DNA from 3 places in the Arthrobacter sp. PAMC25564 genome. Region 1 is predicted to be linked to each of the others. Evidence: riboswitches for the same ligand, from Rfam matches in the RefSeq annotation. Region 1 holds a riboswitch; each other region holds the start of a gene.

What was found. Region 1 has a riboswitch for thiamine pyrophosphate ahead of thiO (glycine oxidase ThiO). Riboswitches for the same ligand answer to the same signal wherever they lie in the genome.
Region 2: it holds a riboswitch for thiamine pyrophosphate, as region 1 does, so the genes downstream of both, E5206_RS04390 (ECF transporter S component) here and thiO (glycine oxidase ThiO) in region 1, are expected to answer to the same signal.
Region 3: it holds a riboswitch for thiamine pyrophosphate, as region 1 does, so the genes downstream of both, E5206_RS10595 (bifunctional hydroxymethylpyrimidine kinase/phosphomethylpyrimidine kinase) here and thiO (glycine oxidase ThiO) in region 1, are expected to answer to the same signal.

Annotation. Positions count from the first base shown of each region.
Region 1 covers NZ_CP039290.1:1,734,235-1,737,620, forward strand. The annotation lists gene E5206_RS07960 (RNB domain-containing ribonuclease) at 1-424, opposite strand, end outside; gene E5206_RS07965 (ferritin-like fold-containing protein) at 466-1,137, shown strand; gene thiE (thiamine phosphate synthase) at 1,179-1,877, opposite strand; TPP riboswitch at 1,904-2,037, shown strand; gene thiO (glycine oxidase ThiO) at 2,032-3,369, shown strand; gene thiS (sulfur carrier protein ThiS) at 3,366-3,386, shown strand, end outside.
Region 2 covers NZ_CP039290.1:971,672-975,057, reverse strand. The annotation lists gene E5206_RS04395 (ABC transporter ATP-binding protein) at 1-1,271, opposite strand, end outside; gene E5206_RS04390 (ECF transporter S component) at 1,327-1,959, opposite strand; TPP riboswitch at 2,027-2,170, opposite strand; gene E5206_RS04385 (DUF4235 domain-containing protein) at 2,310-2,573, shown strand; gene mnhG (monovalent cation/H(+) antiporter subunit G) at 2,610-3,005, opposite strand; gene E5206_RS04375 (monovalent cation/H+ antiporter complex subunit F) at 3,025-3,303, opposite strand; gene E5206_RS04370 (Na+/H+ antiporter subunit E) at 3,300-3,386, opposite strand, start outside.
Region 3 covers NZ_CP039290.1:2,278,412-2,281,797, reverse strand. The annotation lists gene rplU (50S ribosomal protein L21) at 1-1, opposite strand, end outside; gene E5206_RS10595 (bifunctional hydroxymethylpyrimidine kinase/phosphomethylpyrimidine kinase) at 356-1,954, opposite strand; TPP riboswitch at 1,937-2,034, opposite strand; gene E5206_RS10590 (Rne/Rng family ribonuclease) at 2,141-3,386, opposite strand, start outside.

The DNA of each region.
Region 1 (3,386 bases):
ACAGTTGCCCGGCGAGCAGGCTGCCGGCGGCTTCGCTGATGATCTCAGGGTGCAGCGGAATCCGGCCGTCCGGGGTGTAGAAGGTCTGGCCGCGGCGGCGGGTTTCGGCGTCCAGCGCACTGCCGGGGGCGACAAATGACGGGACGTCGGCGATGGCGTAGAACACCTTGTAGCCCTCGCCGGAACGGTCGATGAAGAGGGCCTGGTCCAGGTCAGTGGAGGCGGCCGGATCAATGGTCACGAACTCGATCCGGGTGAGGTCCAGCTCCGGCAGTTCGTGCCAGGCAACGGCCTCCCTGGCGTCCCGGAGCGCATCCTCGGGGAACGGTCCCGGCAGCTCCAGCGTGGTGCGCAGCGCATTCAGCGCCGTGGAAAGTTGGTTCTTTTGTTGGCGCATGCTGGGGGTCAGGCGATGATGGGACACGAAAATCAGATTAGCTCGATTTGCGCCATTAGTCTTGGACCATGAGCGCATCCCCGGCCGGTCCTGCCCGCTACAACAGCGTCCTGATGGATCTGCTCGGCGTGATGGCCTATGGCGAGCTTTCGGCCTTCGAGCGGCTCTCCTCCGACGCCCGCTATTCGCCCACCCTGCACGACCGTGCGGTGCTCGGCCGGATCGCCGTGATCGAATTCCAGCACTACGAACTGGTCCGCGCCAGGCTTGAGGAATCGGGCCTCGACGCCGAGGCCGCGATGCTTCCCTTCCAGCCCTCCGTGGACCACTTCCACGAACGCACGCGCCCGGCGGACTGGTACGAGTCGCTCATGAAGGCGTATGTGATCGACACGGTCTCCGGCGATTTTTACCGTGCCGTTTCCCGCTATGTCGACGCCGGAACCCGGGAACTGGTCGAGCGGATCCAATCGGACGAAGAAGCCACCACGGTCCTGCGGGAACTGCTCAGGACCGCCCTTGCGGCGGACCCGCGGCTGGCCTCACGGCTGTCCCTGTGGGCGCGGCGGCTGCTGGGCGAGGCCCTGACCCAGGCGCAGCGGGTGAGCTTCGAGCACGCGTTCCTCCCCGGCCTGATCGGGGCGGACGAGGCCCGCTCCAGGGAAGTGGTCAGCGGACTGTTGGCCGAACTCGCGGCCAACCACTCCCGCCGGATGACGCAGTTGGGGCTGAGCGGCTGAGCCGGCGGTCCGGTCAACCGCCGCAAGCCGCCGGCTGTCGCTCAGGCTTCCGCGGCGTCCAGGGCTGCGAGCAGGGCGCGCGCGGCGCCGGCAGGGTCATCGGCGTCGGTAATGGCCCGGACCACAACGATCCTCTGCGCGCCGGCCTCGAGGACCTGCTCCACATTGCCAAGATCGATCCCGCCGATCGCGAACCACGGCAACACGTCCTCGATCCGGCCGTCGGCTTTGCCGGTCCCCGCGGTCCGGATGGCCTGCGCGGCGTAGCGGACCAGGTCGAGCCCGACGGCGGCGCGGCCAGGTTTGGTCGGGGTGGCCCAGACGGGTCCCACGCAGAAATAGTCCAGTCCGCTGCGCCCCGGCGAGGCAGCAATCGCGGCATCGATCTGTTCCGGGCTGTGGGTGGACAGCCCGATCACGGTGTCCTTGCCCAGGAAGGTCCTCGCCGCCTCGGGCGGGATGTCCTTCTGGCCGATGTGGAACACCGGCGCCGCAGACAGCGAGGCAATGTCCGCCCGGTCATTGACGGCCCACAGCCGGCCGTGGCGGTGGGCGGCCGCGTGCAGGACCTCGAGGAGTTCGAGCTCCTCGGCCGCCTCCAGGGTCTTGTCGCGCAGCTGGATGATGTCCACGCCGCCGGCGAAGGCCGCGTCTACGAAGTCCTCGAAGTCGCCGCGGTCCTTGCGGGCATCGGTGCACAGGTACAGGCGGGCGGTGGTGTGGAGGGCATCCTGGCTCATGACACCAGCCTAGTTCCTCTAAACTGGGCCCATACCGCGGGAGCCCGCTGCAGCCTCGTGCGCCTCTGGCGTTCGACGCTGCAGGGCTGAGAGGGCGTTGGAGCCGACCGCTTGACCTGATCCGGTTAGTACCGGCGTAGGGAAGGATTCCTTCATGGACACACGAACCGACCGTGACGCGGCGAATGATGACGCAGCGTCTGGCGTTTGTTACGACGTAGCGGTGATCGGCGGCGGGGTGATCGGCCATGGCATCGCCTGGGAGGCCATCCGTTCGGGCCGGTCCGTCGCACTGATTGACGACGCCCCGGGCAGCGGGGCCAGCTGGGCCGCCGCGGGCATGCTCGCCCCCGTCAGCGAGCTGCACTACCAGGAGGAGGCGCTCCTGGAGCTCATGATCGAATCGTCGCGCCTGTGGCCGGCCTTCGCGGCAGGGCTGGACAACGCAACAGACAACGCTCCGGCAGCCGGAACGGACAAAGGGACGCCGGACAACGGAACCGGTTACCTCACGACGCCGACCCTCGCCGTCGGGTTTGACGCCGCCGACCGCCGGGCGCTCGCCGACCTCCGGGCCGTCCAGCAGGCTTCAGGCCTCATTGTGGAGCCCCTGGGCGTTCGTGAGGCGCGCGGCCGGGAACCGCTGCTGAGCCCCGGGATCTCCTGCGCCTTCGACATTCCCTCCGACCACCAGGTGGATCCCCGCAGGCTCGTCGCCCGGATTTCCGTCCTGCTCGCGGCGGACAGCCGAAGCCGTGCCGTTGCCCGGCGCGCCGCCGGCCTGCTGTGGGAGGACGGGCGTGTGGCCGGGGTCAGCCTCGCCGGCGGCGGCGCCGTCCAGGCGAAGGAAACCATTGTGGCGAACGGGCTCGGCGCGGCGGAGCTCGGCGGCCTCCCGGCCGGCCTCGCGCTGCCGCTGCGGCCGGTCTACGGGGACATCCTCCGGCTCCGTGTACCCGACCGGCTGCGGCCGCTGCTCACCGCCACCCTGCGGGGCCTGGTCCGCGGGGTTCCCGTGTACATCGTCCCGCGGCAGGACGGCACCGTGGTGATCGGGGCGACCCAGCGCGAAGACGCCCCTTCGGACCCGTCCGCGGTCTCCGCCGGCGGCGTCTACCAGCTGCTCCGGGACGCCCAGCAGTTGCTGCCCGCCGTGGCCGAGCTGGAACTGCTGGAAGCCACAGCCCGGGCGCGCCCCGGCACGCCGGACAACGCGCCGCTGCTGGGCCGCGTGGCGCTCGCCGGGAGCGATGACGGGGAGGAAATCCCCGGCCTGATCATTGCCACCGGCTTCTTCCGGCACGGCGTCCTGCTCACCCCGGTGGCCGCGGCGATCTGCCGGCAGCTGCTGGACGGAACGGCCCACCCCCGCTGGGCGGGATTCCGTCCCGGCCGTTTCTCCCGCCTCCCCGCCCCGGAGCTTCACCACCGCCAGGAAACTGACCGCAGCCAGGGAACCAAGGAAACCAAGGAAGCCAAGGAAACAGTATGAACATCAGATTGAACGGA
Region 2 (3,386 bases), 760 kb from region 1:
TCTTCGCCGCGGCCGAGGTGGCGGGGGCCGAACATCAGCTCATCGAGCACCCGGCCGGTGACGAACTGGTGCTCGGGTTCCTGGAACACGGTTCCTATCCTGGCGATCAGCTGCTCGGCCTTCCATTTGTAGGGATCGAGGCCGGCCCCGGCGCTGAGCGCCAGGGTGGCGGACACCGCGCCGGAGACCGGCGCGAGCAGGCCGGCCAGGGTCAGGGCGAAGGTGGATTTCCCCGAACCGTTCGGACCGGTGATGGTCAGCGCCTCCCCGGCCCGGACCTGGGCCGTGATGCCGGACTGGACCGGACGTGGGGGGATGGCGCGGAAGCCCCCGCGCAGGCCGGCCCGGCGCGGCCGTTCGCGGGACACGGCAAGCTCTTCCGCGGCCAGCAGGAGCGTGCCGGCGTCGGAGGAAACGCCGGAACGGCCGGCAGTGCCGCGTCCCCGGGTCTGCGGCACATGTCCCGGCACCCAGACGCCGGCGGAAATGAGCATGTCCCGTGCCTGCACCAGGACCTGGTCCGGTGGTCCATCGATCAGCACCGCGGGCTCCGTGGGGGATCCGGGCTGCAGCACCACGATCCGGTCCACGAGGTCTTTCCACACGGCAACCCGGTGCTCCACGACCACCAGGGTGGCCCCGGTCTTGTCCAGGCAGCGGCCCACGGCGTCGCGGACCTCCAGGACGCCGGCCGGGTCCAGGTTGGCGGTGGGTTCGTCGAGCAGGAGCAGGCCCGGACGCATCGCCAGGATGCCGGCGAGCGCGAGGCGTTGCTTCTGGCCGCCGGAGAGGGCCGCCGTCGGATGGTCCAGAGGCAGCCGGGCCAGCCCGACGTCGTCGAGTGCTTCCTGGACCCGCCGCCAGATTTCCGCCGGCGGCACAGAGAGATTTTCCGCCCCGAACGCGACGTCGTCGCCGAGCCGCGACAGCACCACCTGGGTCTCCGGGTCCTGCTGGACCAGACCGGCCCGGCCGCGCTGTGCGCGCGGCGGGGCGCCGTCGACCAGGAGGCTTCCGGTTTCGTCGGAGTCCTCGGCACCGCCCGGGGAGCCGGCAGCGCCGGCGCCGGAGGTGCTGTCGCCTAGTACCCCCGCCAGGGCATGGAGCAGGGTGGACTTGCCGGCGCCGGAAGGACCCAGGAGCAGTACCCGTTCGCCGGGTCGGATGTCCAGGTCCAGCCCGTTGACCGCGGGGCGGGGCCGGCCGGCGTGCCGCCAGCCCCAGCCGCGGGCCGTGATGGCCGCCGGGCGGACGCCGTCGGAGGGTGTCATGGGTCGATATCCGTTGTCACGAGGGGAACAGTCAGTAGGGCAGCAGTCGCAGCCGTCAGGAGTAGACGGGCTCCGTGGCAGCCTTCCGGGAGGCGAAGGAGCTCAGCACCCCCGTCCTGGCCAGGCCTCGGGTGGCGAGCCAGGACAGGGCGCCGGCGATTACGGCGCCGGAGATCGCGGTGAAGATGATGTACGCGAGCTTGTCGCCGGCGGCGTAGGCGATGTTCCAGCCCCACGGCAGGAAGGAATCGTTCAGGCCGCAGAACAGGCCCGCGCCGGCGCCGGCCAGCAGGGACACCGGCAGGTTGAACTTCCTGTACACGAGCGCGGCGAACACCAGTTCCGCTCCGAGGCCCTGGAGGACACCGGAAATCAGCACCGTGGTGCCGTACTGGGAGCCCATGATCAGCTCACCGGTGGCTGCCACGGTTTCACAGAACAGCGCGGCACCCGGCTTGCGGACGATCAGCATGCCCAGGACCGCCGGGATCATCCAGCCGCCGGCGTAGAGCCCGGTCAGGGGCGGGTAGAGCGCGTTGACCGGTGCGGAAATCAGGTTGGCGCCCTGATCCCAGGCCCAGAAAATCACGCCGCCGGCAACCGCGATCAACGCGGCCACTACGATGTCCACAACACGCCAGCTGTAGCCGCGTCCGGGAAGTGTCAGCTTTGCAGAAATACCAGTCATGTCGTCCTCCTGAGGAACAGGAGGGGAGAGTGCTCCGGCGGGCCGCGGCTTCCGCCGCCGCACCGGTCACTCTGAGAACTCGACTCCCTTGCGCCGGTACTAACCGGATCAGGTTCGAGGGTCTGCGGCTGTCCGCACTCTCAGCGCCCACCTGTGGTTCCCCTGGATTTCTCCAGTGGGGCCCGACGGCGGCGCTCCCCTGTCGTCTTAAAATCACGTCGTATTAAAATCGCCCTTGTGGGCGTTGCTCAGTTTACACCCTGGAGGCCTGATTTCAGCCGGTCTGGACGGTCCGGCCGGGGAGGCTAGGCTAGGGGAAGCCCTCTTTCCTCCCGCAAGGAGTCCGAAGAATGAACATCTTCATCAAACTACTCGGCACCGGCATCAGCCTCCTCGCCGGCTTTGTCGGCACCAAGCTCGTGGACACCGTCTGGGAAAAGTCCACCGGCAACAAGCCGCCCAAGGGTCACGACGACGACGTTCCCACGACGTTGCGCTCCGCCCTGACGTTCGCGCTGATCTCGGCATCTGTCAGCGCCGTCATCCAGGTCCTCGCCAACCGCGGCACCCAGCGCGCGATCACCCGCTTCGCCAAGACCCAGGACCTGGTCTAAGCGCATCGTCTGACCGGACCCGGCCACCACCGCCCGTCAGCGCTCTTCCGCCACCGGCCCGGCATCGTCGGTAAAACCGCTCTTGCCGGCTGCCTGCTGCACCACGGCCTCCAGCTCGTCGGTGCTCAGCAGCTCCGGGCGCAGGTGCTTGGTGCGGTAGCCGGCGCGGCCCACCATGTGGGCGGACACCGGGACGGTGAGCAGTTGGAAGATCCAGGCCACCACCAGCACCGGCCAGACCCACCAGGTGCGCAGCTGCAGTCCCACCGCGGCGAGCAGCAGGAACAGCCCGAGCACCTGGGGCTTGGTGGCGGCGTGCATCCTGCTCATCAGGTCGGGGAAGCGCAGCAGTCCGATGGCTGCGGCGAGGGACATCAGGGCGCCGACCACCATGAAGACTGCCGAGACCGCGTCGATCAGGGCGTCGGTCATGGTGCCGGCGGCGAGCGTTTCAGGATTCACGGACGTTCTCCCGCCGGTCTGCCACGAACCGCGCCACGGTGACCGAGCCGACGAATCCGATGATGGAGATCGCCACCAGCAGCATCAGGTTGTTGAGGTGCCGGTTCACGGCCATGTCGATGCACAGCGCCGCCCCGACAATCGCCAGCAGCACATCCGCGGCGAGCACCCGGTCCAGCAGCGAGGGTCCCCTCGCGATCCGGATGATCGCTCCCGCCGCGGCCAGGGTCAGCACGACGGCGGTTACGGTCAGGACAAGCTGCATCATGGGCCCACCTCCTGGTTGAGTGCGGTTAGTTCGTCCTTGGTCCCCATGATGCGGATCAGCCCGGCCTCGGTGTCCCGCACCTC
Region 3 (3,386 bases), 540 kb from region 1:
CTGTGGAACTCACTTCTCTCGACGTTTATTACTAGATTTGCGTGCGGAACCTGGGTCCAAGTTATTTGGTCCGGCTCACGCTGTGCCTCTACGCCGGTGGGTTCCCCGGGGGAACCCATGAGCTATCCCGTGGACAATTCCATTCGGTATCGAATGAAGTGTCCTCAAGGTCATAACCCAAGTGTTGGCGTAAGCACCGAAGATCTAGACTACGCTAATTTTGCCTTCGGCCGCAAATGAGGCTGGTTCCGGTGGATAGTTCGTGATAGGCGCCACGCGGCAGTGACCACGTGGTACCGCGATAATATCCGGAACCGTGCCCGACTATCGTACAGGCAATGCGGGGCCGGTCAGGTCAAGAGTGCAGCCTCGGCGCGTCGAAGAAATCGACTTCATAGCGCGCCGACTGCCGGAAGGCCAGCACCATGGCATTCCGTTCGCTTTCCGAGGCGGACCGCGCTGCCGCATCGGTGAAGGCGATCGCCTGCCGGGTCGCGGCGGCAAACTCCTCGTCGGCGTAGGTCCGCAGCCAGTCCGCGTAGGGGTGCTCCGGCGGGGCGCCGGCCGCGAGGAACTCCCCGTGCAGCGTGGCCCCGACCTCGGCGTAGAGCCAGAAGCACGGCAGGGCCGCGGCCACCAGCACCCCGTAGCTGCCTGCGACCGAGGCAGCGAGCAGGTGGTCCACATAGGACTTGGTGACGGGACCCAGGTGCGCGTCGGTCGGGCGGGTGCTGAGCCAGGTCCGGTGCAGCTCGGATTCGACCTCGAGGCAATTCTGCGCGGAGCGGGCCCAGAACAGCTGTTCGGCCTCCGACGGCGCGAGGGCGGCCGCGCGGGCCAGGACCCGGGAGTAGCCGTTGAGGTAGATGGCGTCCTGCGCGAGGTAGTAGGCGAACTCGTGCTCGGGCAGCGTGCCGTCGGCCAGGCCCCGGATGAAGTCCAGGCCGAAAATCGTGGCCAGGTCTGCGGCCGCACCTTCCCGCAGTGCCACGGCGAACTCGCCTTCTGCCGGGGCCGGGCCGTGGGCCCGGGCTGTGCTGCCATGATCCTGGCTGAGATGCTGGAGGTGGTGGAAGTGGTGGACGGGGCCGTTGCCGGATCCGACGTCGAGGCTCCCCGCCTCCCGCAGGGCGCCCTGCAGCCAGGGCTTGACCTCCCGGAGGGCGGCCTCCCAGTCCCCCACCCGGGCATATACGGTGGCCATCGCCGAGGACAGCGAACAGCCGGTGCCGTGGCTGTTGCGGGTGGCTACGCGTTCGCCGGGCACCACGACGGTCTCGTGCCCCAGCAGTCCCCCGGTGTTGACGAGCGCGTCCGGGCAGCCTCCGCCGTCGGCGCCGCCGTCCTTCAGGTGTCCGCCCTTGACCAGCACGGTGGTGCCGGCCAGTGCGGCCAGCCGTTTTCCCTGTTCCAGGGCCGCGGCCCAGTCCGCGGCGACGGGCTCCTGGAGCAGGATGGCCAGCTCGGCGAGGTTCGGCGTGATCAGGTCAGCCAGTGGCAGCAGGGCCTGCAGGGCGGCCGCGGCGGACTCCGCCAGGAGCCGGTCCCCGCTCGTGGCCACCATCACCGGATCAAGCACCACCACGCCGGGGCGGACCTTTTCGAGCCAGCCGCGGACGGCGTCGATCACGGCCGCGTCCCCCAGCATGCCGATCTTGACGGCGTCGATCATGATGTCCTCGCTGATCGCGTCCAGCTGCGCGGTGAGGAATTCGGCCGGGGGCACGTGCACGGCCCGGACTCCCCGGGTGTTCTGTGCCGTCAGGGCGGTGATGGCCGCCATCCCGTAGCCGCCGTTCGCGGCGATGCTTTTCAGGTCGGCCTGGATCCCCGCTCCGCCGGAGGGGTCGGAGCCGGCGATGGCCAGCACCCGCGGAATCCGGGGCTGCGTAGCGGCAAGCGGCGGGTAAGGAAGAAACGCAGACGGAAGGCTTGAAAAGGACAAAACAGACATCCCTTCGCCGGTGTTAACCGGACAGGTTCAACGGGTCTGGATCTCAGCCGGCCCGATGCGCGGCACCCCGTGTCAGTCCTCCAGCCTAGCCTTATTCCCTTAACGAACCCGCGGGTGCGGCCCGGAACCGGCGTATTGCTACGCCGGCCCCGGGCCGCACCCGCGGTCCCAGGCAGTACCGGAGTGCTACAGCTCCGACGCCGGCACACCGACGCCGAGGATGATCGGCTCGTTCGCTGCGGCGGGCTTGGCCGCCGGCGTGGCCGGAGCCTTGGCCTCATGGACGGCTGCGGCCGGCCGGGTTGCCTCGCGGTGTTCAAGTGCCTCGTGGTGTTCAACGGACGTCGCGTTGGCTGCCCCCTGGGCGCGGCTGGCGCTCCGGTTCCGGCGTCCGCGGCGGGCGCGGGGCGTGGTGCCTTCCGCTGCCGGCGCGGGCCTGGAGACCGCAGGCCGGGACACGGCTGCCGGAGCCTGGTCTTCCTCAACCTGGGCTTCTTCGCCCAGCTGGGCGAAGGCCTCATTCAGCAGATCCAGCGTGAGTGCCGGAGCCGGCGCCTCCTCGGTGTGCTCCACGAACGGCAGGGCAACCTGCTCGCCGCCGAAAGTCAGCACGGCGGCGGGACGTCCCGACGCAGCATCTTCCTTCTCGGCCAGCTCGAGGGCCGCCTGGACCGCGGCCTGGCGGGCCGCGGCGTCGGCCCGGCGGGTTCCGGCCTCGGCGGCCGTCTCCCCATCGTGCAGGTGGGCGGCGTGCGCAGCGGCGGCGATGTTGGCCAGGGCGGCACGCGTTGCCTCCGCCTTGGCGTGGCGCTCTGCCTCGGTGGGCTCGGCGTGCGCTGGCGCAGCCGTCGGGGCGCCCTCCAGGGCCTGTCCGCCCTTTCCGCGGCGGCGGCCCTTGCGCTCGGTCCGGACGGCCGCGGGCTGGGATTCGGTCCGCGGCACGTAGTGTTCGGCGGCGACGGTGTTGGCCCGGCGGTGCTCGACCGGCTCGTCGTGCGTGACGATGCCGCGGCCGGCGCAGGCCTCGCACTGTTCGCCGAAGACCTCGAGCAGCCCGGTGCCCATCCGCTTACGGGTCATCTGCACGAGCCCCAGCGAGGTCACCTCGGCCACCTGGTGCTTGGTCCGGTCCCGGCCCAGGCACTCCACCATGCGGCGCAGGACCAGGTCGCGGTTGGATTCGAGCACCATGTCGATGAAGTCGATCACGATGATGCCGCCGATGTCCCGGAGCCGGAGCTGCCGGACGACTTCCTCGGCCGCCTCCAGGTTGTTCTTGGTGACGGTTTCCTCAAGGTTGCCGCCGGAGCCGGTGAACTTGCCGGTGTTGACGTCCACCACGGTCATGGCTTCGGTGCGGTCGATCACGAGGGAACCGCCGGAGGGCAGGAAGACCTTGCGGTCCAGGGCCTTGTGGATCTGCTCGTCGATC